3 regions of the Planctobacterium sp. AWH2_060 genome follow, and region 3 is predicted to be linked to each of the others. Evidence: predicted binding sites of a transcription regulator. Region 3 holds the regulator's gene; each other region holds the start of a gene.

Region 1 (10,350 bases), 2.1 Mb from region 3:
CTTTGAATCATTAACTGATTCTGGTGCTTGCCTGTCTGATGAATTACGCGCGGCCTTTCAGGCTATCCCTGCCGGAATTGTGTTTATCAATCGCATGGGCGCTGTAGAGTTGGCAAATAAAGCCGCCAGGAAGCTCTTTCAGAAAGATATTCACGCCATGCCATGGCGCGAAGTTATTCGTCATTATTTCGTACCTCAAAAAGATGATGGCCTTGAAGTCTCATTGGTCAGTGGGCGTAAGGTAAAGTTTTCCATATCTAAAATCTCTGGGATACCCGGGCAATTGATTCACTTAACTGACCTGACAGAAACCCGGGCGTTACAAGCGAAAGTCAGTCACATGCATCGCTTAAGTTCGTTGGGCAAAATGATGGCCTCTCTGGCGCATCAATTACGAACTCCGCTTTCGGCAGCTTTACTCTATGCCAGAAACTTGCAGTCCACCGGGCTAGCAGACGCTAAACAGATAAGATTCAGTGAAAAGCTTGTTACCCGCCTTAAGGACCTGGAAAAGCAGATTAACGATATGTTGCTGTTTGCTAAAAGTGGTAGCGAAGCCATTATTGAAAAAGTTGATCTCATAGCCCTTTGTAGACAACTAGCGCGTGACTCTGTGGAAGAAAAACCAGAGCAGCCTTTCAAGATTAATTTTGAGGCATCGATTGGTAATTGTGTGCTCCATGGCAATCCAACCGCCATTTCGGGTGCCATAAACAACTTATTGCAAAATGCCCAATCCCTGGGAGCAACCCAAATTGATATCAAGCTTAACCAAAATGACTCCTGGCTGGAGTTGTTGGTTTCAGATAACGGCCCAGGTATCTCAGGCAAAGAACCAGAAAAGATATTTGAACCTTTTTATACCACTCGGACTCAGGGCACAGGGCTAGGTTTGGCGGTGGTGCGGGCAGTCATGACAAGCCACAAAGGGCAGGTAAAAGTGAGCAATAATATTGAAGGCGGAGCCTGCTTTACGCTGCGCTTCCCGGTAACACTGTTTGTTAAAACCAGTGAAAGCGATGAAGTTCAATCAAGACAATCAGAGACAACGACACCCGTAAATACGACAGGAGAATTCGCATGAACCAGAAATGTGTAATGCTGGTGGAAGACGACCAGGGATTGCGGGAAGCACTTTATGACACCCTGGAATTGGGTGGTTATAAAGTCGTTGTATGTGATTGCGCTAAATCGGCTATCTCCCGCATTAATGAGGTTAAAGTGGATTTGATTGTCAGCGATATTCAAATGACCGGTATGTCTGGTATTCAACTGTTGCAGGTGGTCAGAAATAAGTTTCCAAATCTTCCCGTCATATTAATGACAGCCTATGCTCAAATAGATGATGCTGTGACTGCGATGCAATCCGGGGCAACGGACTATATCGCTAAACCCTTTGAGCCAGATGTGTTGTTAAACCTGATTGCCCGCTATGCTCCGGCGCAATCCGAGGATGGTTTCAAACCCGTGGTGGGTGATGAAGCGAGTCAACGATTGTTGCAACTGGCACAGCGAGTGGCGAAAACAGATGCAACCGTGATGGTTTTAGGGCCAAGTGGTTCGGGTAAAGAAGTGCTTGGGCGGTATATTCACGAACAGAGTAGCAGAGCCGACGGTCCTTTTGTGGCCATTAATTGTGCTGCCATTCCTGAGAACATGTTGGAAGCCACCTTATTCGGATATGAAAAGGGGGCCTTTACCGGCGCGTTACAAACCTCTATAGGTAAATTTGAGCAAGCCCAGCAAGGCACCATTATGCTGGATGAAGTGACAGAAATGGATTTGGGGTTACAGGCCAAGCTATTGCGGGTACTGCAGGAGCGGGAAGTAGAGCGCCTGGGCAGTCGCAAAACCATTAAACTGGATGTGCGTGTGATTGCCACCAGTAACCGGGACCTGATGCAGGCGGTGCAAAACGGTCAGTTCAGGGAAGATCTCTATTATCGCTTGAATGTCTTTCCGCTGCACTGGATACCGCTCAATGAGCGAGTTGGAGATATTGTCCCCTTGGCTGAGCACCTGGTGGAGCGACACGCGCTACGTCAGGGATATCGCATACCGGATATCAGTTTTACCGCCAGGCAAAAGCTTTTGCAGCACCCCTGGCCGGGAAATGTCAGGGAACTGGAGAATGTAATTCAAAGAGCATTAATATTATGTGACGGAAATCTCATCACTGAGCACGAACTGATGCTGGACAATCATGTCCACAACATGGAACTGGCTTCTTCGGTAGAGCCAGAGCCGCAAAATAGCGACTTATTGGGACAGGAACTTAAACAACAGGAAAATCAAATCATTCTGGAAATGCTGATTTCCTGCAATGGCAAGCGCAAGGATGTAGCCGAAAAATTGGGGATTAGTCCCAGAACCTTGCGCTATAAACTGGCAAAAATGCGGGAAATGGGTATCGACCTTCCGGCTTAATAAAACACCTATTTACATATCTAAACTTCCGGTGACATTTTTCTGTCACTGGCGGTTTTGCCATGCCTGTAGTACTGTCAAAATCATCTGTCTCAACGCTTAACCTACTGTTAAATAACAATAAAACATTATTGGCATCATCATTGCTTTAAAAAGGGAAATTGTCAAAGTGACAGATTCCTGGAGAGAGTGATGGATATCAAAGCAGATTCCTTATACAGAGAAATGCAAATGCTGGCGGCTCAAACGAAAACTGAGCTGACGCCCTCTGTAGACTTGCAAACCAATCCTTCCCGTGAAAACTTTGCCGACATGCTCAGTTCAGCCATCAATGGTGTTAATGAAATGCAGCTGCATGGCAAAGAGTTGGCCAACCGGTTTGAAATGGGTGATACCACATTAAGCCTGGCGGATGTCATGGTGGCCAAAGAGAAATCAGGCATTGCTTTTGAGGCGACCGTTCAGGTGCGCAACAAAGTAATGGAAGCTTATAAGCAAATCATGCAAATGCCGGTATAACGGAGCAATAACAAATGGCTGACGCAACTACAGACTTAACCGTACCAGGCGATAACCTGGACATGGAATCGGCAGAACAGAAATCCGGCTTTATGGATGCATTGGGCAGCGTTGATATGTTGCGCCAGATTATCCTGGTGGTGGCCTTGGTGATATGTGTGGCAATTGCCATCTTCATCGTGATTTGGGCACAAGAGCCTGATTATCGTCCGCTGGCTAAACTTCCCACTGATGAGCTGATCCAGACTCTGGATCATTTAGATGTTGCTCAAATCCCCTATCAATTGGAAGGCAACACTATTTTGGTACCAGAAGACCAATATGAGGCCATTAAGTTGTCTCTGGCCAGACAGGGACTGTCTCAGGCTCCGGATTCTGGTACAGACATTATCATGCAGGACATGGGGTTTGGTGTCAGCCAACGGGTCGAAAAAGAGCGCCTGAAACATGCCCGCGAGCAGCAAATCGCCCGTACCATTGAAGACATGGCCAACGTAAGTAAAGCCAAAGTTTTATTGGCGATGCCTCGAGAAAATGTATTTGCCCGTAAACAATCTCGTGGCAGTGCTACCGTTGTTATTACTATGCGTCGCGGTGCCATTTTAAATAGCGAAGAAGTCGATGCTATTGTGGATATGGTGGCGTCAGCCGTAGAAACCATTGACCCTGACCGTGTAACCGTTACTGACAGTAATGGCCGCTTGTTAAATTCTGGCTCACAAGATTCTATTTCGGCACGTTCCAGAAAAGAGTTTGAAATTGTAAAGCAGCGTGAAGCGGAATATCAGGGTAAAATAGATTCAATTTTGATCCCGGTTTTAGGGCTGGGCAACTACACCTCTCAGGTGGATGTCAGCATGGATTTTACTTCCACTGAGCAAACCCAAAAGCGTTATAACCCAGATTTACCCGCCGTGCGCAGTGAGATGACAGTCGAAGAGAACAGCGTCGGCAGCGTGATTGCCGGTGTACCCGGTGCATTGACCAACCAGCCTCCGCTGGATGCCAATATTCCACAGAACAATGCCGGTGCAAATTCCACCAGAACTTCACCAGGCAGAACTCATAAAGAAGCCACACGTAATTTTGAACTGGACACCACCATTAGCCACACCAAGCAACAGACTGGTGTGATCCGTCGTTTGAGTGTTTCAGTGGCTGTAGATTACAAGCAGTCTACCGATGCTGAGGGTAACGAAACCAGTGAGCCGCGCTCACAGCAAGAGCTTTTAAATCTGCGTCGTCTGTTGCAGGGCGGTATTGGTTTTGATGTCACCCGTGGCGATTCATTAGAAGTGGTTACCATTCCATTTAGTCGCATTGATACCGGTCTGGAAAAAGAAATTCCGTTATGGGAACAGCCTTGGGCAATGCGTGCACTAAAATTGATTATGGGTGGCTTAATTATCATTGTATTGATTCTGGCTATCGTTCGTCCGATGCTGAAACGTCTGATTTACCCAGAAGATACCACTGAACAAGAAGAGTTCAATGTAGATCAAAGTCTTGACTTGGGTGATGAAACCATCACTATGTTAACTCAGGAGTTTGATGAAGATGCAGTAGGCTTTGCCGCAGATGGTTCCTTGATGTTGCCAGACCTGCATAAAGATGAAGATGTGCTCAAAGCAGTACGTGCATTGGTCGCTAATGAACCAGAACTGTCTGCGCAGGTGGTGCGTAGCTGGTTGATGCTGGACGAATAAATTATGGCAGAAGAAGCAGAAGAAATTGGCTACGACGTAGGTAAACTGGAAGGGGTTGAGAAGGCTGCAATTTTGCTTCTCAGTCTCTCCGAGGAAGATGCGGCGCAAATCCTGAAACACATGGAACCCAAGCAGGTGCAAAAGCTGGGTCAGGCTATGGCCACCATGGATGATATGACCCAGGGTAAGATTACAGCGGTGCACAAGCATTTTATCGAAGAGATTCAAAACTTCAGTACTATCGGTTTCCACAGTCATGACTTTGTGAAGAAAGCCCTGACAGCTGCCTTAGGTGAAGACAAAGCCGCTAATCTGATAGACCAGATACTGGTGGGCGGTGGAGCTAAAGGTCTGGATTCATTGAAATGGATGGATTCCAAACAGGTCGCGGGTATTATCCGTAATGAACACCCGCAGATCCAGACCATCGTATTAGCCTATCTGGATCCAGAGCAATCTGCTGAAATCATGTCTCAGTTCCCGGAAAAAGTACGCCTCGATTTGATGATGCGTATCGCCAATCTGGAAGAAGTACAACCAGCGGCATTGCAAGAGCTGAACGAAATCATGGAGAAACAGTTCGCTGGTCAGGCGGGTACGCAGGCAGCAAAAATGGGCGGCCTGAAATCTGCCGCAGATATTATGAACTACCTGGATACCAACATAGAAGGTCAGCTAATGGATGCCATCCGTGAGCAGGACGAGGAAATGAGTCAGCAAATTCAGGATCTGATGTTCGTATTTGATAACCTGGCCGATGTGGACGACAGGGCCATTCAGGCAATCTTGCGTGAAGTACAGCAAGACGTGTTGATCAAAGCCATCAAAGGTGCTGATGAAGGCTTGCGCGATAAAATCGCCAGTAATATGTCCAAACGTGCCGCTGAAATGCTGCTGGATGATTTGGAGGCACTGGGACCTGTGCGTATTAGTGAAGTGGAAACAGCACAGAAAGAAATCCTGTCAGTGGCCAGAAGATTGGCTGACGCCGGTGAAATTATGCTTGGCGGCGGTGGCGGCGAAGAATTCCTGTAATCAATTAGTGGTGGTGTGAAATGGTTAATTTTGTCGATAAGGAGCAAGGCGAAGAGTTTAAAGCCCTTGAAGTCCCTTATATTGAGGATCCTACGTCAAAATTCAAAAGCGAAAGTAATGCGCTGAACAAAACTTCTGACTGGAAGTGGGAGCCGCCAGAGGAAGAAGAAGAAATTTTGCCACCGACGGCGGAAGAAATTGAAGCCATCCGCAAAGCGGCTTACGAAGAAGGTTTTTTACAGGGACTGGATGAAGGCCAGTTAAAAGGTCATGAAGAAGGTCTGGCCAAAGGCATCGAAGAAGGCCAAAAACAAGGTTATGAGCAAGGTCTTAATGAAGGTTTGCAGGAAGGACGCGAAATTATTCAGCAGCAGATGGAAGCCTGGCAGTCATTGAATGCCTCGTTGCAGGAGCCTTTGACTTTGGTGGAAACCGAACTGGAAAAGGAGTTGACGCAATTGGCTGTGGCGCTGGCTCGCTCGGTGATCCGCACCGAAGTACAACTCAACGAAAATATTATTTTTGAAGCCCTGAAATCAGGCCTAAAGGTTCTGCCAATCAGAGAAAATGGTTATCAGATCCATTTGCATCCGGACGACTTGAATTTGGTAAAACAGCATTTCTCCGATGAAGAAATTCAGCAGCACAACTGGATCCTGGTGGAAAGTGTTGGTCAGTCACAAGGCGGATGTGAAATTATCACCGACTCCAATGCGGTAGATGTCTCAATTGAGCGTCGCGTGCGCGAAACCCTGGATAAGTTTTTGCTAGAGCAGGGGCTCAAAGAAAGAGAGTCCAAATAACTTTTCCGGCCGGATGCTATGACGCAACGTATTCTATCTAAAATAAAAGAACTGCAATCGCAGGTACCGCAATCCACCACAGTAGCAGCCGGGAAACTGGTGCGCGGCATAGGATTAACCCTGGAAGCCGTTGGTTGTCAGTTACCGGTAGGCAGTCAATGTCTGGTACAGACGATTGACGGTGAAATTGAGGCCGAAGTGGTGGGCTTTGGTGACAGTGTTACTTACCTGATGCCCACAGAAGCGGTAAAAGGCATTGTACCAGGGTCCAGAGTCCAGCCTTTAGCGCGCCAGCAAGGTATTGCTGTGGGAATGGAATTATTGGGCCGGGTTGTAGATGGCAATGGTCACCCCATTGACGGCTTAGGGGCGCTGAAAACCACTGAATATGTGCCTTTCACCCGACCTCCTATGAATCCATTGATCCGTAAACCGATTAAACAACCCATGGATGTGGGCGTCCGTTCAATTAACTCAATGATCACGGTTGGCATGGGACAGCGTATGGGACTGTTTGCCGGTAGTGGTGTTGGTAAGAGTGTTTTGCTCGGTATGATGACCAGAGGTACCACAGCTGATGTGGTGGTGGTGGGCCTGGTAGGTGAGCGGGGCAGAGAGGTTAAAGAGTTTATCCATGAGATTCTTGGTGAAGAAGAGCGTCACAAATCTGTGGTGGTGGCCGCGCCAGCTGATACATCTCCTTTGATGCGCTTAAAAGGTTGTGAAACGGCAGTCAGTATTGCCGAGTATTTTCGCGATCAAGGCATGAATGTCTTACTTTTGATTGATTCTTTGACGCGTTATGCCATGGCCCAGCGGGAAATTGCCCTGGCGGTGGGAGAACCACCCGCCACCAAAGGTTATCCGCCTTCGGTATTTGCGAGATTGCCTGCGTTAGTGGAAAGAGCGGGTAACGGCGCCGAAAATCAGGGGTCTATTACCGGCTTTTATACCGTGCTGACAGAGGGTGATGACTTGCAGGATCCGATCGCGGATGCGGCTCGTGCTATTCTGGATGGCCATATTGTATTGTCCAGAACGCTAGCTGATTCTGGTCATTATCCTGCCATAGATGTTGAGTCTTCCATCAGCCGTGTTATGCCTCAGGTGGTTAGCGACGAACATCTACAAACGGCGCGTCGTATAAGACAGGTGTATTCTACCTACCAGCAGAATCGAGATCTTATCAGTATTGGCGCTTATACCCGCGGCACTGATCCCAGAATCGATCTGGCCATTAAAGCTGAACCGGTAATCAATAACTTTTTGCAACAAGGCATGAAAGACATCATTCCCTATGACGAGAGTCTGACCGGAATGGTGCAATTGACACAACGATTCGGGGGTAACGCCGGATGACGCGTCAACTGCAAATGGTAGCAAAATGGGAAACTGAAAAAGAGGAAAAAGCGGCATCTGCCTTTCAAGAAGCTCAGGCTTACGTGCATCAAAATCAGGAAAGACTGAACGGCTTAATGCAATATCGGCTGGATTACTTTAAAAAAATCCAGGAAAAAGCCGCCAACGGGTTGGAAGCCTTATCTTTTTCCCACCATCAGTCATTTATTACCAAATTGGACAGAGCTTGTGCGCAGCAACAGCAAATTATTCAGGACGCCAAAAAGGCAGCTGAACAAAGGAAGCAGTTGTGGTTAGAGCAGCAGAAAAAACGCAAAGCCGTAGAAATGTTGCTGGATAAAAACGCCAGAGCGCTGCAGGCAAAGCTGGATCGCCAGGAACAAAACATGCTGGACGAATTTGCCTTGCAAAAGTTTTTACGTTCCGCCAAGTCTTCTTTCTAATTCTCAGGTTTTCTTTCCTTTTATTTAATATCGAACATTTTGTCAAAAACTGGCCTGCTTTATGCTTTCAGTTGCTACAGAGTTTAAACGCCACAGAAATTTGACAGTTGAAGGCTGTCGCTGCCGCAGAACTCGGTATTTCTGGCTGAATCAGGTGAACAAATATGCAACAAGTTGCCGCTTCTAATAATGACATTGCCGCCAACAAACTTTTTGTTGGCGATGTGAGCCCTGAGGTTTCAGGAGCCGGTAGTGAATTTGCCAAAATTATGATCGGTGGTACAGACAAAGGCTCATCAGATGCTAATTTTCGCGGCTATAGTGATGTAAAGTCGGAGTCGGGACAATCCACGAAAATCACTGAATCCGGTGCCAAAGATAAAGTCGAATCCGGTTTTATTTTGCAAAAGCAAACGACTGAAAGCAATGAGCAGGGGGCAAGTGAGCATGGTGAACAGCAAGGCGATGAATTACATGATGAATGGGTCAGTATTATTCAAAAGCTCAATGGGGAAGATAGTGGAGCTGTTAAGCCTGAAATAGAAACCGATGCACCCGTTCCAGAAGAAGGCCAAGACCAAGAAGTCATATTGTTGCAAGACACCTCATTAGAAGTCACTGAAGTAGATAATACCGACAGTAGTTCAACATCCACAATAGAAACTGAAACTGTAGTTGCTACTGAGACAGAAAATTGGCGGCAACAACTTAAAGACAAGTTACTTAACTCCGGCCAACCGCTGGATATGCATCAAATGAAATCGATGGACAAAACCATCCGCAGTCTTTCAGATGAAGAGATTAAGCAACTGCTCAATGACGATCAGGCTTTAAAACAAATGATGTCAGAAATTTTGAAGGTGGAAGAGCCCGACCCTCAGGATGTGGCATTAATGCTATTGCTGGCCGAACAAAATAACCAACCGGGCGGTCAAAATACGGTAAGCCTGGAAGAGTTGGCTGGGGAATTACAGTCTGGCTCTGAATCCGGCAACACGTCAGAAGATTCTGACGATAATCAACCGTCTCCTACACCTGAAGAACTGTTGAATCAAACATTGGTGACGGAAGTTGAAGGTGAAGTCAGAACCGATATCGAAACGGCACCGATCCCTGAGCCTCAACCCGAACCTGAACCGGAAACCAGTCTTCAGGGGACTGAAAATATTGCTGCAACTGTCGCTGTCGCACCGAATGAAAATCTGGCTTCAACTGAAAATGAGACAGCTACTGATAATGTGGCTTCAACTGATAATGTGGCTTCAACTAGTAATGTGGCTTCAACTAGTAATGTGGCTTCAACTGAGAATGTGGCTTCAACTGAGAATGTGGCTGCAACTGAGAATGTGGCTGCAACCGAGAATGTGGCTGCAACCGAGAATGTGGCTGCAACCGAGAATGTGGCTGCAACCGAGAATGTGGCTGCAACCGAGAATGTGGCTGCAACTGAAAATGTATCTTCAAATACAGTGTCTGATAAGGAGCCTGTTAAACCGGAACTGCCAAAATTAACTCAGTTATTGAGTGAAGTAGACAATATTTCAGAAACTACCGAAGGCAAAATTGCCGCTCTGGATAATCTGACTCGCAGAATCGAATCATCAGATGTCGGACAAACAGAAGCGGGCAAAAAGTTTCTGGCTAGCCTGAAGAATGTGACTGAGGAATTCAAAGATCAGTTAAAGGCTGGTCATGAACCTGGTATTAATATCAGCAAAGTAGTGGCTGAAGCGATGCAGGCAGAGACAGGTTCTGTCGAAGGGGTTGCATTAGATAGGCAATTGCGGGTTTCTTTACAACAAATGGCCAATGTTGCTCAGGCTCAAACCGGACTGGATGCGCAAACCCGCGAGAGCATGCTCACCAGTTTTAACAACAGCCTTGCCGTAAGAGAATCTAATACTGCACAGGTAGAAGCGCAAAAAACGCAGCAGCAAACTTTGCACAATCAAGCCTTCGACAAGGCGGTAAATATTCAGAAACCCGAAGCTGCCCAGGAGTTGGCCAATAAAGTCCAGGTAATGATGAATCAGAAAAACATGGTGGCTGATATTCGCC
Region 2 (10,350 bases), 2.1 Mb from region 3:
ATTTCGGGTATAGGCAATCGAACCGTCGGGTTGCAGTATTTCAAAAAAGCCCCGCCCCTGAACTGACATATCCAGCGAATTTTCTGTGGTCAACATATTGCCCTGAGTATGCGCTTTTTGCGTTGCGACTACTTTACTGCCCGCGCCCACCATCAAACCTGATGGTAATTCGGTATCCGCAGATGAACGACCACCCGGCTGATTAATATTCTGATAGAGCAGATCTTCAAAAATAGCCCTGTCTTTCTTAAATCCCACCGTACTGGCGTTGGCCAGGTTGTTGGAAATAACCGACACATCAGTTTGCGCCGCATCTAATCCTGTTTTACTAATCCATAATGCCGGGTGCATAAATCACCTCCTCATTTAGTTTGAAAGCCTTGTGCTTTCTTAAATACATAAAAACTTTTACATACCATGCAGTGATAGCACACTACATAATCATCATTAGTCGGGTTCCGCGTTGGTCGATTTCTTCAGCCTGCTTCATAAACTTGACCTGCATCTCGTAATGGCGTTGCGACTGAATGATGCCCATCATTTCCTCAATCGGATTTACATTACTGGCTTCCAGAAAGCCGGTTCGGATACCTACCGTCAAATCCTGGTCAGCCTGCTCTCCATCCGGCAAGCGGAACAATCCATCCTGGCTGCGTTCCAGATTATTCAGGTCCGGTTTGACTAATTTAATACGCCCTACTGGCTCCAACACATTGGCTGGCGCTCCCTGAGGACGAACAGAAATGGTACCGTCTTGTGCAACGTTGACGTTTGAAAGTGGAATAGGCAGAAAAATCGGACCGGCTTCACCAACAATCTGGTTACCCCGGGTATCCAGCAACTCACCATTGGTCCCCATTTGCAGACTTCCGTTTCGGGAGTAAGCTTCACCGCCATTTTTATCTAAAACGGCAAACCAGCCATTGCCTTCAACGGCAATATCCAGATCGCGATTAGTTTGCACCATAGCGCCAGGATCGTAACGATTAGCCGGACTTTCCGTCATGGCAAAAACCCGCGTCGGCAAACCGTCGCCGAATGCCGGCATGGCACGCGCCTGTTGCATCATCGCTTTGAAACCGGTTGTTTGCGCATTAGCCAGGTTATTGGCTCGCACCGCACTTGCCAGAAGGTCTTGTGAAGCACCTTGCGCGGCAATATAAAGCATTTTATCCATGACAGTTATTTGACCTGTTATTAACTTAACAGAATAAAAGCAGGATTCGTGCCATGAGAACGATTAGAAGGAAAAAGAAAGGCCACTGAAAAGTGGCCTTAAACGAGAAACCATAGATTTCTTATCGGATACCCAAAATGGTTTGATTCAGTGCATTGTTGATTTCCAGGGCTCGAGAGTTGGCCTGGAAGTTTCGTTGAGCAATGATCATATCAATCAACTCGGTTGTCAGATTCACGTTGGATTGCTCCAAAGCTGAAGAATTGATATCACCGAAAGTACCAGTGGTAGCCTCACCGGCCAGGGCTTCGCCGGACAAGATACTCTCTTTCCAGGAAGCGTTACCGTTTTGGGTCAGTCCCTGTTCGTTAGAAAAGCGCGCTAACGCAATACGGCTGATGGGCTCTGATGTACCATTAGAGAAGGTGGCACGTACCAGACCATCAGGACCGATATCAATACCGGTTAATCGGCCAACGGGCAAACCATCCTGTTCCAGCGAGGTCACTTCAAAAGAAGACGCAAATTGGGTGGGTTCGTTATCGCCAATTCCGTTAGTATCTAAATTGAAGTTGATTGCTAGTGTTTGAGCAGTATCAGCCCCAGAAGTCAGTCCTGTCAGTTGAACTGTAGTTGGTAACAAAATATCACCTGCCGTCCCTGTTGGCAAAGAACTGCCATCTGCGGCCTGTATCTCAGTGAAGTCACCGCTGGAATTAAAAACAAGTCTTGTTCCCCAAACACCGGTGGTTCCTGGTGTGTCGTTGGGTCCGGTCAAGGTTTGACCAAATCCAACATAATTCTGATCAACACCTGCTACAGGTCCAGCATTTGGGCCAGTTGGATCAGCGGGTACTGTTCCATCCGGGTTGGTGTAGTCGTAAAATTCACCATCCACAGATGTGACAACTAACCATTCATTACCAGCCGCGTTTTCATCTTTGATGAAATAAAAAGTCTGAATATGGGATTCACCTAGTGAATCATATACCGTTATTGATGTGGAAGCGTTGTAGGTGTTCGTGTCGTTGGGATTAAAATCATTTGGATCAAGTGCCGGATCACCCGCTGGCAGGTTCATTCTTAAATCGACCTCTGACGTGGGCGATGGATTACCAGATGAATCAGGTATTTGTACCGGTTCGGCAGTACTCAGCGCGATAGAAGATGATGTACCATCACTATTAACCGGGAAGCCTAACAGGTTGTCACCTTGAGAGTTAACCACAAAGTTATCTTCATCCAGTTTAAACTGACCTGCTCGGGTATAGGTAAAATCCTGAGATGCAATATCCGGTACAGTAACAAAAAAGCCGTTACCCGTTATCGCCAAATCCAGCGCAGTGTTAGTAAACTGCAAGCTCCCCTGGCTAAACTGTTGGGCAACTTCTTGTGTCACTACACCGTCCCCCACTTTAGTACGACCGCCGCCGAGTAGAGACGATGCAAATACATCACCAAATTCGGCACGTGATTCTTTGAATCCCACGGTGTTAACATTGGCAATGTTGTTTGCCGTGGTATCCAGATCTTTTTGAGCGGCAGCGACACCACTCAGGGCTATATTAAATGACATTGCTCGTTCTCCTGTTAATTAGCCGACATTTATAATATCTGATAGGCGGATACTCTCATCACCCGCCAGATTGAGTACCACGCCAGATGTACCGGCACCTGCCAGGCTGACGCTTTCAACTCTTCGATTAATTCCATAAGGGATAGATTCTGTTTGACCATTCACCTCACCCTCTATTTTTATTTTGTAGGATCCGGGCGGCAGGATATTGCCTGCGTCGTCAGTACCGTCCCAGCCAAACTCGATATTACCTGCCTGTTGGCTACCCACATCAATGGTGCGCAACACTTGGCCAATGTTATCTTCTATGATGATTTTCATATCTTTAACATTTTCAGCGGCAACCGCTGTTCCGGTCACCTGGGCATTCATCTGCACATTCAGTTGCGTGTTCAAGCCATCAACCGTGCCCGTAGCTTCTACTTTGTATTTTCCGCGTGGCATGTGATTACCATCAGCGTCAGTGCCATCCCAACCAAAGGAGATTGCCCCGGCATCGTGATTGCCGCCGTCAATTTCCCGTACAACCTCGCCGTACTCGTTAAGGATCTGAATTTTCATGTCCTCTACAGGCGCATCAGCGATAATGGCACCACTAACAGCGCCATCCTGCCAGGTAGTACCTACACTGGATTCGGTTAACACGGTTTGTCCAATCAAACTGGTTGCCTGTAAGGCCTGATTGGAATTCATGGAAGCAGCAAACTCATCAAATTTATCGTTTAGCTGCGATAAACTGTCAGCCATAGTAAAACTGGTCATCTGCGCCACCATCTGGTCGTTATCTACCGGTTTGGTGGGATCCTGCATCGCCAGTTGTTCTGTTAACAATGAAAAGAAGTCTTCCTGAGTTAATTGAGAATTGGCGTTTGGATCGGCAACAGGAACACTTTCTTCCTGCCAATAGAGACCATCATTCAATATTCTGTCACTGATAGCGTCCATATTATTCTCCTATCGACCCTGTCCCAGCATCATGACCCGACGAAAGATACGTTTTGTGGTATCTGCCACCTGAACATTCGCTTCATAAGCTTTAGATGCGGATAACATATCCGCCATGGATTCCACAACATTGACGTTGGGTTTAAATATGTAGCCATCTTCGTTGGCCATGGGGTGATTCGGTGAATATTCCATTTGCAGTGGCTTTTGACTTTCCACTACACCGAGAACATTAACTTTTGTCCCAAGAGGCGATTGTGCGTCAGTGGCGTTTTTCATCTCGGCGGCAAACACCGCATGTCTGGCCTTATAGGTCTCGCCGTACGAGGAACTGACGCTGTTAGCATTAGCCACATTACTGGCGGTGGTATTTAAACGGATACCTTCTGCATGCATGCCTGAGGATGCAATATCCATGACATTAAATAAACTCATTATTGCTGCCCTCCGGTCAGTGCTTTTTTCATACCTTTAAACTTGCCATCCAAGAACTGCAGACTGGCCTGATAACGCAGGCCATTATCCAGGAAAGAGTTCTTTTCAATCTGCGCTTCAACTGTGTTGCCATCGCCGGTATCAGGTTGTGTAGGTACCCGAAAGGTGATCAAGCGGTCACTTTGCATCTGGCCTTCGATGTGCCCACTGGAAGTACGGTTCAAATGCATGCGTTGTTCGTACGATGCACTTTTCATAGCTTCCTGAAAATTAATATCGCGGGCCTTATAACCAGGCGTATTTTGATTCGCCAGATTACCGGCGATCAGCTCCATCCGATCCTGCCGAACAGACACAGCGCGATGATGCAATGCGGTTAACTTGTCTAAACTGATGGCCATGATTTTTCTCCACAGCGTCAAAAAACTTACGGTGAAGTCAAAGCAAGGCACATGCCAAAAATGAGATTATGAAGATATTTATTTCGGAATACTGAACTGAGTCAGTTGCATTTAGCTGTTTACTCAGCCAATCAATAGCTGTACCGGATCACTTGCGGGTATAGTAAAGTCCGGGGTTGCAGCGGATCATGTTAAAATCAGAAGAGAGCCCCGCCATGGATTCAGACGCACCCAAGAACAGTACACCATCTTTATTCAGTACCGTGGCAATCTTTTGTAAAATGGCACTCTTTACTTCCGGTGCGAAGTAAATCAACACATTGCGGCAAAACACCATATCGAAGCGGCCAAGATTTGCATAGCTGTCCAACAGATTGAGTTGACGGAAATTGACCATCCGGGTTATTTCCGGCTTGATGCGCTTATTGCCTTCTGGCGTGTCTTCAAAAAAATGGCGTTTGCGTTCATCGGATAAGCCTCGCGACAACGAAAGGTTATCATAAGTGGCGTCTTTGCATTTCTTTAGCATTTCTGTAGACAAATCTGTTCCAGTTATCTGCACGCCTGGAAACCGACTGTTTTGTTTTTGATATTCTGCCGCCGCCATCGCGATTGAGTATGGCTCCTGTCCAGATGACGCAGCAGCGCACCATATCTTTATTGGCTGGCGATTATCAGCAAATTTAGCAAACAGCTCTTTATTGAGCAGTTCAAATGGATAGCGATCCCTGAACCACAGGGTTTCATTGGTGGTCATGGCATCAATCGCATCATCGCGTAAACCGCGATTGCGACCATTAATAATATCATTAACCACCTGACTGAGAGACGGCTCTTCATATTTGCGCATTAATGGTGCCAGACGACTACGCACCAGATACTGCTTATTGGGGCCCAAAACGATGCCGCAACAGCGCTCCAGAAACTCACTGAATAGCGTATAATCGTCTTCACTTAAGGTTTTATTTACCACCGACCATTATTCCGTAGCAGATTTATCCAGCCATTTTTTAACTGCAGTGGCCAATTCATCTGGGTGAAATTTTGCGATAAAATCATCAGCCCCAACTTTCTTAACCATGGCCTGGTTGAACACCCCACTTAAAGATGTGTGCAACACAACATGTAACTTGGCCAACTCCGGCGTACTTTTAATTTCAGCTGTCAGGGTATAGCCATCCATCTCAGGCATTTCAATATCACTGACAATGACCCCAACTTTGTCGGTAACATCGCCGGTTTCAGATGCAATCTCTTTTAATCGCTCAAGGGCTTCGCGACCATCTTTTGCCGCTTCAATCTCAAGGCCAAGAGACGACAACGCCTTCTTAACCTGACTGCGTGCTACAGAAGAATCGTCGGCGATAAAAATAATTTTGTTATCCAGACTGGCATCGTGCTTGGCCAATTCTTCCACCATGTCATCTCTAACCACTTCTCTGGCCGGGGCTATCTCATTGAGTATTTTTTCCACATCGAGAATTTCAATCAGCTCACCATCAACCTCTGTTACAGCTGTTAAATAGCTCGCTTTTCCCGCACCTTCTGGCGGTGGTAATATCGCTTCCCAGTTGATGTTAATGATGCGTTCTACTGATCCCACCAAAAAGCCCTGAACAGAACGGTTATATTCTGCAATGACAATAAAGCTGTTTTTGATATCTTCAATTTTTCTGCCGCCAGTGGCCATGCTCATATCAATAACAGAAATGGTTTGCCCCCGAATGTGCGCCACACCGCGCACCAGCGCATTGAGTTTTGGCATCGAAGTGAGTGGCGGGCATTGCAGTACTTCTCTTACTTTAAATACGTTTATGCCGTAGCGTTGCCGGTTATTCAACTTGAACAGCAGTAACTCAAGTCGATTTTGACCCACCAGCTGAGTTCGTTGGTTTACAGAATCTAAAATTCCCGCCATATAGCACCTCTAATTAATCCAATCAGGCACGATATTTGATTATCTAAATCACGTGATTGAAATTTATCCGCACAGCGTTATTTTTTTGACGCTGTCTAATGTTTTTAGAAATTGTCTTTAAGCATAGCCAAATTGGAAGAAAGTGAACATGAAAAATTTCGCCAACATCAAGAAAACTCTAAAACTTTCCCTAGTGGGATGGTTTATAACAACCAATATAGCGGCTGCGCAAGAAAAACATTTAATGCATGACCTGGTCAAAGAGACCGCTGAAATTTACGTTTATCAAAACGCTGACGTAGAAAACATCAATGATGTCGAGATAACGATCCGCGACGTCGATGAGCGAGTACACATACCAGTTTGCCCTGTTGATCTGGTTGCTAGTAGCAGTACACAGTCTTTGCAGCAATCCAATATCACAGTGAAAATCAGTTGCCCCAGCAACGGCTGGTTTTACTACATGAGTGCACAGGTTACTGAAATGCAGGAAGTGGTTGTTGTGTCAGACACGATTTCACCTGGTACTCTGCTAACAGAAAGTAATTTAACTATCGAGAAGATTGATAAACGCCGTTTACGTGGCGGCACATTTAGCGATAAAAGCCAAGTTATCGGAGCCAGATTAAAACGCCGGACGCGTGATGGCAGCCCGGTTACAGCAAACATGTTATGCTTTGTCTGTAAAGGCGATGCTATAGTAATTACCGCTAAACTGAGCGGTCTGGAAATTAAAACCAGCGGCATAGCGCTTCAGGACGGTAACATTGGCGATACTATATCAGTGAAAAATCGCCGCTCCAAGAAACAAATTGAAGCACAAGTCGCTAATGTCAACGAAGTTAAGGTGCATATCTGATTCGTCTCTTTTTCATGGGGTCAGAGTTGTTGAAACTTGCAGATTTGCAGTTTGCTTTCAACAACTCTGACCCCATGAAGTTATTGATTTTGTAGAGACTTTTTGGTGCTCATGGATTACACTTAAATCATTGATATCCGATGCACAAAAAAAAAGCGATATTGTAGGATTTTTATTAAAGTTAACTGTGTCAATGCCGATACACTAACTGAGGGTATCAAAAGTATTGGAATTTAATCATGGCTATTAACAATGTAAACGGTGCTGGCCAGAAACCGCAGTTGGAGAGTCAACGACTCAACCAGCAGCAGACTCAACAAGGCCAGAATGCAAATACAGCACAACAGGCAAACACTGCTGCTGCGACTCCGCGTCAGGATTCAGTGTCCTTGACTCAGTCTGCGCAACAGCTTGCAAATGTGCAAAAGAAAGGCAGTGATGCACCTGTAAACCAGGACAAAGTTGACAAACTTAAAGCAGCAATTCAAAACGGTTCATATAAGATCGACGCAGAGCAATTGGCTTCTAAGATCTCTAAAGCCGAGTCTGAGCTGTTTGGTTTATCTAAAGGCTAATGAATGTCAGACATGACTAAAGCACTTACACAACAAATTTCATTGCTGCAGGCTCTGAAAGAAAAGCTTGACGACGAGCTGGAATTAATTGTTGCCCGTAATGCTGATGGTCTGCTGACATTGGTTAATGAGAAGTCAGAGCTTCTGGAAAAAATCGCTGAGAATGATCAGCTGTTAAAATCAGAAAAATCATCATCTGGTGGACTTTCAGAAGAACAACAGCAGTTAGCTGAAAACGGCAAAGCCCTGTTATTACAATGCCAACATCAGACCGATGTTAATGCGCTGGCCGTCGAGAAAAACCAGATCCGCTTACAGCATTTGCGCAATGTTATGCTGGCAACGCGCAATAAAGAATCCATGACCTACACCAACAAAGGTAAAACCCAGGGCGGAATGCTGGGCAGCGGCGTGAAAGCTTAATCCCTTATCTTTTCTTAGTTCTTTTTTGTATTCCAACAATGCCTAATTAGTTATCTAGCACATTCGTCAGTAATAAACTCGATCTCTGAATACAACCCCAAAAAAAACCTCCAAAACAGGAGGCTTTTAAAATGGAATACTTTTCAAGGAATGAAGGTGATTAATAATAAATCACTTCTTTAACCTTTCTTGGTCGCGCCGTTGACAGGTAAATGTCGTAAACTTTCTGGAAATCCAGAGAAAGCTCGGTGGCGTAAACATCATCACCGACCGGATAGGATTTGACCACCTCGGCCCCGCGAATAACACCTTCAACTGAAGCTTTTAAATCATTATCCCTCAACACCAGGTTCGCTAGTGACTGTTCGGTATCAATTCGCTGTCCATACACTTGTTCTGCTAACTCTTTGTAGGCATCCAACTTCGACGCTTTGATGGCCATCAGCATTTTGACGGAATCATTACCGCCCATTTGAGAACTGATGGGCGCGTATCCCACAGCTGTCAATACCGGATAAGATTCAGGCTGCACATACTCCCACTCTACCTGTTTGTCATCGTAGTAAATGGCTTCCAGTGATTTGCATCCAGAAATACCAAAGGCCAGTGCACCAACTACCAGTACCTGATCAAGCCTGTTAACTAATTTACGCATAATAACTCACCTAAGTATTGCTCAGCCGGATTAATCAGCCGACACTATTGCTATCAATGACAGTTAAAATATTGACATTGAATTTTTGATAACAACACAAAGCAAGTTTTCTGCCAGCTCAGCTAAATTATCCTGATTTGTATAACAACAATGGTATACATCCTGCTAACACATGGCATAACAATCGTTTTTGTCTAGGTAGCAGCGGTTTTTTGACACTAAAAAAGAAACTGATCTACTTCCTGAGCAAAGATCTGAAATGGTTCAGAATGAGGTTGCCATGTACAAATTTATATTATTGTGTGCCATCACACTGCTCTCGATGAGCGCTCATTCCGCCTGGTTTGAGGCTTCTGGTCAGGCGGTTATTCACAATGACAACAAAGAGCTGGCGCGACAGCAGGCCACTCATGAGGCCATCAGGCAAGCACTTTTGTTTGCCGGCGCTTCAGTTCGCAGTGTTCAGGAAATGACTGATGGCTTATTGCAAAATGACCGGCTGGAGATCCGGGCCATTGGAGAAGTTGCCAGTGTAGAGTTGATCAGCGAGCATTATTTCGATGACTATATTGAAGTGGCAATTAGAGCGGATATTTTCCCCCAGCGAGACCAGTGCAGTGCCTCAGATTACAAAAAGAGCATTGTTACCAGTAAATTGCACATCAGTGCGTTTCGACAAGCCGCTATCGGAGGTCTTAATAACTTCTCAGGTCCCATTTCTGAGCGCCTAAAAACCAGCTTTGACACTTTTTCTCAACGGGCACTTATCAGCCAAATAGAGCCCTACTCCTTTTTCCCACAAGCACATGATTTAAAAACCCAATCTATGTTGTTGTCAGCAGAGTCTAATGCACAGTATGTACTGATTGGTGACATAGTTGAAATTAGCCTGGATTCCACTGAGCAAACCTATTTAGATGTGGCAAAATTTTGGGAAACCAGGCACCCGGAACGCAACCTGGCCATTCGCTTTTTATTAATCGATGGCACTAAAGGCGACATATTACTGGACAAGATCTATCGCACCTCCTCGGTGTGGGAATTTGACAGCCACAAAACGCTGGAAACGAATAGCAAAACCTTATGGCAATCATCATTTGGAAAGGTAACAGAAGAATTGCTACGAGAGTTAACGGCTGACGTTGACAACCTTATCGCCTGCAAACCCACCTACGGCAGAATTATCGCAATTAACAATAATAGTTTGTCGGTTAACCTTGGCACCAAACAAGGAGTACAAAAAGGTGATGAACTTGCCGTTTTCCAGATGAGACAGTTTTTCTCTCCTTCCGGTATGCCGCATTTCCAATACTCTATTCACCCTTCAAAAGTGACTGTAACGGAAGTCTTTTATGATTCATCATTACTCCGAGTTTCTGACGGCAC
Region 3 (10,350 bases):
TTTAAGATCACAGACACCGGCGTCGGGATCCCACAAGAAGAACTGGAAAAGATCTTCGCTATGTATTACCAGGTGGACCACCCTAATCACAAAAGTGCCACCGGCACTGGCATCGGTCTGGCGATTTGTCAGCAGATGGTGTCTATGATGAAAGGCCATATTTCGGTGAATAGTGTGATGGGCGAGGGCACTTGTTTTACCGTTGAGTTACCTTTGGCGGTGAGCTCTCAGGGGATTCGCACTCAACAGCTGATGACCCGTTCGCTGGACATATTGTTGGTGGAAGACATCCAGCTTAATGTGATGGTGGCTAAAGCCTTGTTGGAAAAACTGGGACAAAAGGTTTCGGTTGCCATGACCGGAGAGGATGCGCTCGAGCAGGTGCGCAATCATCATTACGATCTTATCTTATTGGACATTCAGTTGCCCGACATGAATGGCTTTGAAGTGGCTTCTATTTTGTGTAAAGAAGGGCTGATCAAAAACACCAGAGTGGTGGCGTTGACCGCCAATGTGATTAAAACCCGTCAGGAATATCTGGACAATGGCATGGATGATGTTATCGCCAAGCCCATTAAAAAGAGTCGGGTGATAGAGGTATTTAACCAGTTATTTGCCGAAAGCGAACCGCAACAAGCTCAGGCGGCGTTGCCAGAGCCAGGTGTAACGCCTGACAAACACTTACATGCTGCGCTGGATATGGAATTGCTGGAGATGCTTCTGGATACCATTGGTATCGATATGATGCAGAACAGCCTGACGGTATTTGAGCAAATGATGCCGAACTATCTGGAACTGTTGCAACTGAGCTTGAGTGCTAAGGAAAAATCAGAAGTCTGTAGCCACGCCCATAAAATCAAAGGTGCTGCAGGATCTGTGGGACTGTCAGCAGTGCAAAAAATTGCCAATAAAATCCAACAGGGCGACCATCCAGCCTGGTGGCAAAATGTCTATGATTGGGTAGAAGAATTGCAACAGGCCTATGAGCACGATTTATTCAAACTCAAAGACTGGATGGCAGCGCAGGATAATGATATCGACTAAAAACAAAACTCCCCGCTGAGCAGCGGGGAGTCATTGCAGGCTATTATAGCTGGTCCGCAGGAACGTCCTTAATTTCAGGCCAGTTGTTATCGGCTTTGACTATATTCCCGGAAACGTCTTTTAGCCAAAACTCATGGATTTCTTCGTTTTTATTAACGAACAATTGTCCATCGACAATTTTGAAGGCTTTGCCATTAACCTCAAACTTTTTACCGAAGCTGGTGCCGGTTGAGCAATAGCCGCCATAAGCTGGAGCATATTTGGCGGGGTTGCCATTAAAAGTGTCGCGGTTCTCTTCCGAGCGGAAGCGATATATAGCCCCCTGGTAAACGGAAGTAAATTCAGCCTTACCCATAACGGGTTTGTTGTCGGTGAAATAAGCTACGGCGTCATGCCCTGCCAAAATCACGCCGTTGGCGTCGGTTTGGGTATCAATCCCTGCCAGGGTATTTAAGCTGAAGAAAACTGCAAACAGTGTAGAAACTAAACGGGTCATTTTTGTATTCCTGTGGTTTAAAGACAACAAGACCTCAGGTGTATTGGGATAATTTCTGACTTTTGGGTTATGAGTTAGAGCGTTTTGGTTTGAAATTTATTTCTGTAATGACTTTTAATTTGAGCGTACTGTCTGACTGAAGTCAGACTTACAATAAAGCCGAGCCTAAGAAGGCAAGTCGGTGAAGACATGGTCGGCAATTACAACTGGTCGTAATGATCCGAATTCGCAATACTACAAAAACGGTTTATTTTTTTGCGGGAACACTGGGGCCGGTGCGCTTTACCTGGCTTCTTTTAAACCTGTGTTCATATTGGGCTCCCAGGGCGACTGCCATGTGTTGTTGGTTGTCCTGGGTTCGTCCCAGGTTATCGCGACTTGTGGAATTAACAGGGCCCTGGGTTGTTGGTCCCATGTAACCTACTACGCGGTTGTGACGTGTTGTCACTTTATCAATGACGTCTTTTCGCTTTTGAGTAAGGTTATCGCCACCGAAGAAGGCTTTAACTTTGCCCCATTTTCCCAGCTCTCGGCCCATTATTTTGTCAACAGCGGCTTTGTTGGCTTCATAACGTTGTTTATAACTTTGTCCCGTTTGTTGATGAGAGGTATCCATTTGTCCTTGTAACTTTCCGGCAAAGGTGTTTTCCCATTTACCTGCACTTTGCTCCATGGTTTGCTGGCGAAATTTCTCTTTCGGTTCGGCAATCATTTTTAAATTGTGTTCGGTTCCACTGTGGCAGGAGTTGGCTCTTAACTGACTGACTTTGGGGAGTTTCATGTTGTCCAACATGCGAGCCACTGAGCTGTAGCTAGCCTTTTCATGTGAATCTGATGAAATACTGTCGGTTCCTGGCGAACCATGACCTTGCACGTAAACGATAGGATGGGAACGTTTGGTGTCCGCACTTTCAAAATTCATCATGGCATTGTCTTTATGTGACCAATCTTTTAGTTGGGAATAGGTATTGTGTTCTCGCCGTTGCTCATCATTCAGGTTATTTACACTTCCAAAGCCACTCAGCTTTTGATTCGCCAGAGTGTGAAAGGCTTTGCGTTGATTGTCATCTTTAAATACGGGCCTGACCATAGGTAAATTCTGGGACAGCGCATGTACGCCCATTCCTCGAGAATTATTCATTAGATTTCTGACGTCATTATGAGGCGAGACTATATAGCGTTGTTCGGGTTGTTTGGCTTTTAGTTTAGAGCGGTCAAAGTTTTTTATCTCATCCATCAAATTCTTACGCGAAGCATTTCCGACATCTGGGTTATTCACGTGGTGACTTTGTAAAATGCTGTTCTTGCGTGTATCAGTAAGATTGGCCGGTTTTAGCGTATTTTTGTCGAAATTCTCTATTCGACTTAGCGTCACATTACGTGTCATGTTGCGCAGGTCAGGGTTTTCAACTCCGGCCTTACGCAGCATTTTGCTGGCGGTTTCTTCTCGCGTGGGAGGACGCGGATTCTGAGGTCTATTTTTACCAAGCATGACATTCAACCCAATTCAGACTAATTAGGTTAAATATGGTCATTAAAGTTACCTATGTAAAGTGGCAGTGTAAAAAAAAGTCCTTTTTTGATGCTTTAATTTGATTACAGCAGTAACCAGGTAGCAGTGCCCAAAAATGCAAAGATACCCACCACATCGGTAATGGTGGTGAGAATAACACTGCCTGCTAAGGCGGGATCGATTTTCAGCTTTTTCATTACAATGGGAAGAATAACGCCAGACAAACCAGCGGCGATCATATTCACCAGCATCGCAAAGGCGATCACCAGACCTAACATATAGTCTTGTTTCCAGACTGCTACGACAGAGGCAATCAGTACCGCCCAAATTACACCGTTTAAGAATCCAATGGCGAGTTCTTTGCTAATCAACCAGCGGGAGTTAGAGGCGCTGACATGGCCCAGCGCCATACCGCGAATAACCAGGGTAAGGGTTTGGTTCCCGGCAACGCCACCCATGCTGGGTACGATAGTATTGAGAATAGCCAGTACTGCCAACTGGCTTAAGGTGGCCTCGAATAAATCGCTCACCATGGCGGCCATTAATGCCGTAAACAGGTTTACGCCTAACCAGATGGAGCGGCGTTGGGTACTTTTCAGTACTGGTGCAAAGGTATCTTCTTCGTCTTCCAGACCTGCCATACTCATCATCGAGTGTTCGGCATCTTCACGGATGATATCAACCACGTCATCAATGGTAATACGGCCAACTAATTGGTGATTGGCATCCACCACGGGAGCCGATAACCAGTTGTGGCGTTCGAACAACTTGGCCACTTCGGTTTCGTCCAGGTCTACTTTGATAACCTCGGGCTCTTCTTCCATGATTTCTTCAACACTGATCTCCGGGGCCGCAGTGATCAGGCTGGTTAGCGGCACTGTACCAATCAAACGATCATAGCGATTGGTGACGTACAGCATGTCAGTGTCGGGTGGCAGCTCTTGTTTTAATCTCAGGTAGCGCAGGATAACTTCTACACTGACTTCCGGACGCAGAGTGATGGTGTCGGTATTCATGATGAATCCCGCAGTACCTTCACCATAAGACAAAGCTTGCTCAGCACGGGCTCTGTCCATGCTGTCCATCGACTCAAGGACATCCTGAACCATTCTGTCTGGCAGACCATGCAGCATTTCTGCAAGGTCGTCGGTGTCCATGTCTTCCAGTGCATCGGCAAGCTTTTCGGGCACCATTTCCCGCATGATGCCATTACGCACATCTTCAGACAGTTCTTCTAAAACGTCGCCGTGATAGTCGGTGTCGATGAGTTTCCACAGCAGCGAACGATTGCGCACCGGGGTGGATTCAAGCAGTAGTGCCACATCCGCCGGGGGAATGCTGTGCAGCATTTTGCGTACGTGCACAAACAAGCCATTACTGAGGGCATCGTTAATGGCATCCAGTTGCGTGGTTACATATTCCTGTTCCAGTTTGTTTTGTTCCATTAGCACGCTCCTTTGAAGATAAGAGTCAGCTTAATGGTTGCCCTGTGAAAGTGAGCTGGCTGGATAAATGGAAACTTAGATGCGCAATTGAGAGCTGTGATAAGGGTGTAGAAAGCTGTACCGATCCCGGCTAAATCGTTAGTTTGCAGATTTAGGTAAGGTGTTCCCGGCACTAATCGACACTCCTTATTTATACGATGAACTGATTTCCATTAACAACCTGACGGTCCTATACAGATTAGCGTTCTGTATACTCAGGTCATTGGTATTGTTCGTTTATTATAGTTTATAGCAATAAGTGGCTGCTGGATATCTACTAATGAAACAAATCACAATCCAGGTTTAAATATTGTGAAACACTACTCAGCTTCGTTAAAGCGGGCGGAAAACAGAGCTGATACGGCTTCTAATGCTGGTTCAGCATCAGCGCCTTCACAAATGACTTTCACTTGTTTGTTTTGTGAGCCTTCCAACATCATCAATCCCAATACGCTGTCGGCAGAGGCACTTTTGCCATCTTTATGCAGCATAATGGTCGCGGAAAATGATGCGGCCAGCTTCACCAATTCGGTGGCGGCTCTGGCGTGAAGACCTAATTTATTGGTGATGGTTAGCGTTCGTTCTGCTTTATTCACTCGTCCAGATCTCGGTGTCTGATTTGTACGTCAGGGTGGGAAACTGAAAAATAGTTGGCCAGCGTTTCGGCAATAAACACTGAGCGGTGCTGACCACCGGTACAGCCTATGGCGACAGTAACATAACTGCGGTTGTTTCTTTCAAGGTGGGGTAGCCAGGTTTCTATCAGGTTTTGGAACTGTCCAACCACTTTATTTACTATGGGCTGTGCTGTCAGGTACTGTGCTACCGGCGCGTCTTTTCCTGAATAGGGTTTGAGTTCTGGTATCCAGTGTGGGTTGGGTAAAAAGCGAACATCAAAAACATAGTCTGCGTCTTTCGGAATACCATTTTTAAAGCCAAAGGACTCAAATACCAGCACCAGGCGTGAGGACTTCTTACCTAAAATTCGTTCCCGCACCAGCTCGGCCAATTGATGAATCGACAGTTTATCGGTATCAATATGCAGGTCTGCTCTTTCGTAGATCGGAACCAATAACTCTCGTTCCTTAACGATGGCATCTGCCAGGGAAATATTGTTTTTAGACAACGGATGCAGACGACGGGTTTCGCTGTAGCGTTTCACCAGAATATCATCACTGGCATCCAGGTAGATGATGGTGAGATCCGTTTTATTGGGCAGAAAATCGAGATTTTCAGTGAGCTGCTCGGGATCTTTAGGCAAGTTTCGCACGTCGATACTGACGGCAATCTGGTCGTATTCACTGACAACCGCGTGGGTCAGTGTTGGTAACATGCTAACCGGAAGGTTATCTACACAATAATAACCAAGATCTTCCAGTGCCCTCAATACCACAGACTTTCCTGAGCCGGACCGTCCGCTGATCACAATTAGTTTCATACCAGTGCTTCATATAATGCGTTGTCTGAATGGCAATTGCGAATTACTTTGGTGACCTCTTTGTCACTGAGTTTTTGAGCTATACGGGCGAGAGTTTGCAAGTGCCCCTCGGTTTGCTCAACGGGTACCAAAATCGCAAAAAATATATCAACAGGTTGATTGTCGATTGCGTCAAATTCTATACCAGGCGAGCAGGTGAGTACAATAGCCAAAGGACTACTCAGACCTTCAACCCGACCGTGGGGGATAGCAATGCCATTGCCGATGCCGGTGCTGCCCATCTTTTCGCGACAAAGCAGACTGTTCAGCACATCTTCTTCGGTCAGTTCGCTGAGTTTTTCGCTGGCGACTAAGCTGATGATTTGCAATGCGCGTTTTTTGCTGGTGATGGGGACTGCACAGCGCGTGCAGTCCTGAGAAAGGATGTCTTTGATTTCCATCCCTTATTAAACTCCCTTAATGGCTCTTGAGCTTTTCTTTATGCTTGATTACCTGCCTGTCGAGCTTGTCGATGAGGGAGTCGATGGCGGCGTACATGTCTCTGTGTTCAGAGGTGGCAAAAACCTCGCCACCGTCAAGGTGTAAAGTTGCTTCAGCTTTTTGATTGAGTTTTTCAACGTTTAAGATGACATATACATTGTTTATGTGATCAAAATGTCGTTCCAGCTTTGTGAATTTTGTATCGACATAATCGCGAAGAGAATCGGTGATTTCGACGTGATGACCTGATAAGTTTATTTGCATAATTGGTCGTCCTTCTGTAGGGAAGTCTATAACAGACTCTTACGTTGGTTAGATGGAGGAATCGAGAGTGATTCCCGGTATTTTGCAATGGTTCGCCGGGCTACCATAATGCCTTGGTCGGCTAACAATTGCGCAATTTTGCTATCACTCAGTGGCTTGGCTTGATTCTCAGCTGCCACCAATTTCTTAATCAATGCCCGGATGGCCGTGGAGGAACACTCACCACCATTTTCCGTGGCCACATGACTGGAAAAGAAGTATTTAAGCTCAAAAATACCCCGTGGCGTATGCATGTACTTTTGAGTGGTCACACGGGAAATTGTGGACTCGTGCATATCTACCATTTCAGCGACGTCGTTGAGTACCATGGGTTTCATCATTTCCGGACCATGCTCAAAGAAACCGTGTTGTTGCTGCACAATACAATTGGCAACTTTTAGCAAGGTTTCGTTGCGGCTTTCAATGCTTTTGATAAACCACTTGGCTTCCTGCATGTGTGAGCGAATAAACTGTCCATCAGCACTGTTTTTGCTGCCCCGACTCATGGCCGCGTACTGCTGATTAATATTCAGCTTAGGCACGGCATCGGGGTTGAGTTCCACAATCCAGCGACCGGATTTCTTCATCACTGATACATCAGGAATGACATAATCTGGCTCTTTATTGTTTAATGTGGCACCTGGATGAGGATTCAAGGTTTGCAGCAGTTTTAGCACTTCTTTTAACTGCTCTTCGCGCAGTTTTGATTTTCTGATCAGGGTGCGAAAATCCTTTGCCATCAGCAGATCGGAAAAGTCGCACAACAGTGATTTTGCTTCCTTCAACCAGGGGGTGTCATTGGGGTATTGTCCTAACTGAACCAGCAAACATTCTTGCGGAGTCAGTGAGCCTGAGCCCAGAGGATCGAAGTGCTGAATGCGTTTTCTGACACATTCTACTTCGTCCAGTTCAATTTCTTCGTCGTTGAGGCTTTCGAGAATTTCTTCTACCGACATCCTCAGATAGCCGGATTCGTCGATAGAATCGATGATCGCAAGCGCGATGGCTTCGTCGGTTTCACTGAAAGGGGTTAAATGCAATTGCCACAGCAAATGGTCCTGAATGGATTCGCTGGTTTCGCCCTGATATACCTGGTCGTCATCCGGACCCACTCCGCCTGATGAAGCGGGCGCTGAAGAGGCGCTGTAATATTCGTCCCAGGTGCTGTCTATGGGAAGCTCGTCTGGTAAGTCGTTTTTCTCCAGAGCATCGCTGGAGTCCATGCCATCGGAACCACTGAATTCGTTGTCGCTGTCGGCGCCATTCAATTCTGCTGATTTAGGCTCTTTTAATAACTCTAGCCCTTCATCGCTACTGGATTCGGTATTTTCATCCACTTCCAGCAGAGGGTTTGCGTCCAGCGCGTCCTGAATTTCTTGTTGCAGGTCGAGCGTCGACAGTTGCAGCAGGCGAATAGCTTGCTGCAATTGAGGGGTCATTGTTAGCTGTTGGCTAAATTTTAGTTGTAAAGACGGCTTCATTAAAAATGGTAGTTTCCGACTCCAGTGCTCAGGGTAATTGTGCCCCAATCAATAGATTATTGTTAGTGTTACTATAGCCTGAATTGCTCACCCAGGTATACATCTCTTACTTGCTGATTTGCTAAAACTGTTTCTGGTTCGCCTTCTGCGATTACCTGACCATGACTGACAATATAGGCCTGTTCACATACGTCCAGAGTTTCTCTTACATTGTGGTCAGTGATCAATACCCCAATTCCTCTGTCTCGCAAATGATGAATGATCTTCTTTATATCATTAACAGAAATTGGGTCAACGCCTGCGAAGGGTTCATCCAACAAAATAAATTGTGGATTGGCTGCCAAAGCGCGGGCAATTTCTACTCTGCGCCGCTCACCACCGGACAGACTCATTCCTAAATTATGTCGAATGTGATTTAAATTAAACTCATCCAGCAATTCGTCTGCCAGCTCTTCCCGTTGCTCATTGTCCAGTTCTTTGCGCATTTGCAAAATAGCCATCAGGTTTTGAAAAACACTGAGTTTTCTGAATATTGAAGATTCCTGTGGCAGGTAGCCAATGCCGTGTCGAGCGCGAACGTGCATGGGTTGTAGGGTTAGCTGATGCTGGTCGATGAAAATCTCGCCCTTGTCTAAAGGTACGAGACCCACAATCATATAAAAGGTGGTGGTTTTACCTGCGCCGTTAGGACCGAGCAAGCCGACTATCTGGCCGGTGCTGACTTCGATGCTGACATCGCGCACTACCTGACGACTTTTATAGGATTTTGCCAGATTATTCGCGTATAACGTGGGCACTGAAATGGTTTTCCTTGTTGGGTTGCGCGTTAATTTTTATCGTCGGTCTGAAAAACGGTAGTCACTCTTCCATCGGCTTCGTTACTACCTGCGATCAATTGTTCTTTCTCTAAATTAAAGCTGATCTTTTCACCTTTCACCATACTGGTGTCCTGATAAAGTTCTGCAGCACCATTTAGCTCTAAGGTGCGAAACTCGACCACGTAGCGGATTTCTTCGGCTTTGGCAGTGATCTTACTGCCATCATCCATGGTTTGCGAATACACAGCAGGCTTGCCCAAGGCAATAAAAATTTCTTTGCCTTTGCCCGCTTCAGCGGACACTCTCACTTCGTCGGCATTGATAGACAGGGTGCCCTGACGCACATGAACGTCTTCTTTAAATACCGAAGTTTTGCGCTTACCATCCACGAACTGAGACTTTGAATCAACCTCAATCGGAAGTTTAAAGTCGTCTTTGCCTGCCCAAACCGGAAATGAAAGCAGCACGCACAGGCTGCTAATGGGCAACAGGTTGTTGATAAATCGTTTTAACATGGTCTTTTAGTTCCAATTTTCGGGTCAGCAGATTGACAGTTAACCCGTTGCTTTCTATCACAAAATCCGGACCTGTTATGGTGACGGGATTATTTGATTTGGCGGTCTTGTTGAGCAAATCAATTTCGACAAAGCTGGTTTCGATAGTTTGTACAAAATCATCCTGATTAAGGCTTTTGATAAGGACATTTTGCTCAAGTTCAATACGTTGGTCGCTATATAGCGTTCCTTCTTTGGCAACTATTTGCCAGGGAGACTCGGTTTCATCGGTGTAAATGGTGTATTCCGGGTTCTCAAACAGGGTAAAACCCAAAATATCATAATGTTCCATGGAAGAGGCAAAAACCTCGTGGTTGACGCTGCCAGAGTCGTTGTACAAAGTACTTTTCATATTGCGGGCCTGATAATTGGGATTCCAGGCTTCGGGCGTGTCATCAATGGCTTGCGGCGTGTTGTCATCGGCAATCATGTTGACATAAAGCGCCAGCAACACAATAAACAATAAGCCAATGCTGATATGAATGCGGCTCATACGCTACTCGCCAGTATTCCTTGTAATTTTCCCTGACTCAATAAAATCAAATCACATAGCTCTCTGACGCAACCGAATCCTCCGGAAACCTTAGTTTGATAATTACACAAGGCCAGCACTGTCGGGTGGGCATCTGCGGGCGCTACTTTGATTGCGGATAATTCAAACATGCCAGTGTCGGGCAGATCGTCGCCAATCGATGCCGTGGCCTGTGGCGGGATATTCAATTGAGACTGCAACTTTTGC

What was found. Region 3 encodes sigma-54, which starts transcription at its own class of promoters, with help from an activator protein. Its sites were predicted from a motif close to GTTGGCACGNNNNTNGNNT; they were not measured.
Region 1: a site for sigma-54 is predicted at 2,558-2,576, ahead of fliE (flagellar hook-basal body complex protein FliE). Genes of this name have one in related genera too.
Region 2: a site for sigma-54 is predicted at 6,475-6,493, ahead of flgA (flagellar basal body P-ring formation chaperone FlgA). Genes of this name have one in related genera too.

Annotation. Positions count from the first base shown of each region.
Region 1 covers NZ_JBSWTG010000001.1:2,354,339-2,364,688, reverse strand. The annotation lists gene ACXAD8_RS10050 (sensor histidine kinase) at 1-1,084, shown strand, start outside; gene ACXAD8_RS10045 (sigma-54-dependent transcriptional regulator) at 1,081-2,427, shown strand; gene fliE (flagellar hook-basal body complex protein FliE) at 2,620-2,946, shown strand; gene fliF (flagellar basal-body MS-ring/collar protein FliF) at 2,961-4,652, shown strand; gene fliG (flagellar motor switch protein FliG) at 4,656-5,687, shown strand; gene fliH (flagellar assembly protein FliH) at 5,708-6,490, shown strand; gene fliI (flagellar protein export ATPase FliI) at 6,509-7,849, shown strand; gene fliJ (flagellar export protein FliJ) at 7,846-8,292, shown strand; gene ACXAD8_RS10010 (flagellar hook-length control protein FliK) at 8,457-10,350, shown strand, end outside.
Region 2 covers NZ_JBSWTG010000001.1:2,444,073-2,454,422, forward strand. The annotation lists gene flgG (flagellar basal-body rod protein FlgG) at 1-351, opposite strand, end outside; gene ACXAD8_RS10430 (flagellar basal body rod protein FlgF) at 434-1,177, opposite strand; gene flgE (flagellar hook protein FlgE) at 1,299-2,753, opposite strand; gene ACXAD8_RS10440 (FlgD immunoglobulin-like domain containing protein) at 2,772-3,698, opposite strand; gene flgC (flagellar basal body rod protein FlgC) at 3,708-4,133, opposite strand; gene flgB (flagellar basal body rod protein FlgB) at 4,133-4,534, opposite strand; gene ACXAD8_RS10455 (CheR family methyltransferase) at 4,683-5,507, opposite strand; gene ACXAD8_RS10460 (chemotaxis protein CheV) at 5,514-6,452, opposite strand; gene flgA (flagellar basal body P-ring formation chaperone FlgA) at 6,601-7,311, shown strand; gene flgM (flagellar biosynthesis anti-sigma factor FlgM) at 7,551-7,886, shown strand; gene flgN (flagellar export chaperone FlgN) at 7,899-8,309, shown strand; gene ACXAD8_RS10480 (LPP20 family lipoprotein) at 8,470-8,964, opposite strand; gene ACXAD8_RS10485 (flagella assembly protein FlgT) at 9,245-10,350, shown strand, end outside.
Region 3 covers NZ_JBSWTG010000001.1:4,499,665-4,510,014, forward strand. The annotation lists gene arcB (aerobic respiration two-component sensor histidine kinase ArcB) at 1-1,044, shown strand, start outside; gene ACXAD8_RS19340 (YHS domain-containing (seleno)protein) at 1,088-1,540, opposite strand; gene ACXAD8_RS19345 (hypothetical protein) at 1,788-3,032, opposite strand; gene mgtE (magnesium transporter) at 3,137-4,498, opposite strand; gene ACXAD8_RS19355 (HPr family phosphocarrier protein) at 4,858-5,133, opposite strand; gene rapZ (RNase adapter RapZ) at 5,130-5,975, opposite strand; gene ptsN (PTS IIA-like nitrogen regulatory protein PtsN) at 5,972-6,415, opposite strand; gene hpf (ribosome hibernation promoting factor) at 6,432-6,719, opposite strand; gene ACXAD8_RS19375 (RNA polymerase factor sigma-54) at 6,746-8,239, opposite strand; gene lptB (LPS export ABC transporter ATP-binding protein) at 8,311-9,036, opposite strand; gene lptA (lipopolysaccharide transport periplasmic protein LptA) at 9,066-9,572, opposite strand; gene lptC (LPS export ABC transporter periplasmic protein LptC) at 9,535-10,104, opposite strand; gene kdsC (3-deoxy-manno-octulosonate-8-phosphatase KdsC) at 10,101-10,350, opposite strand, start outside.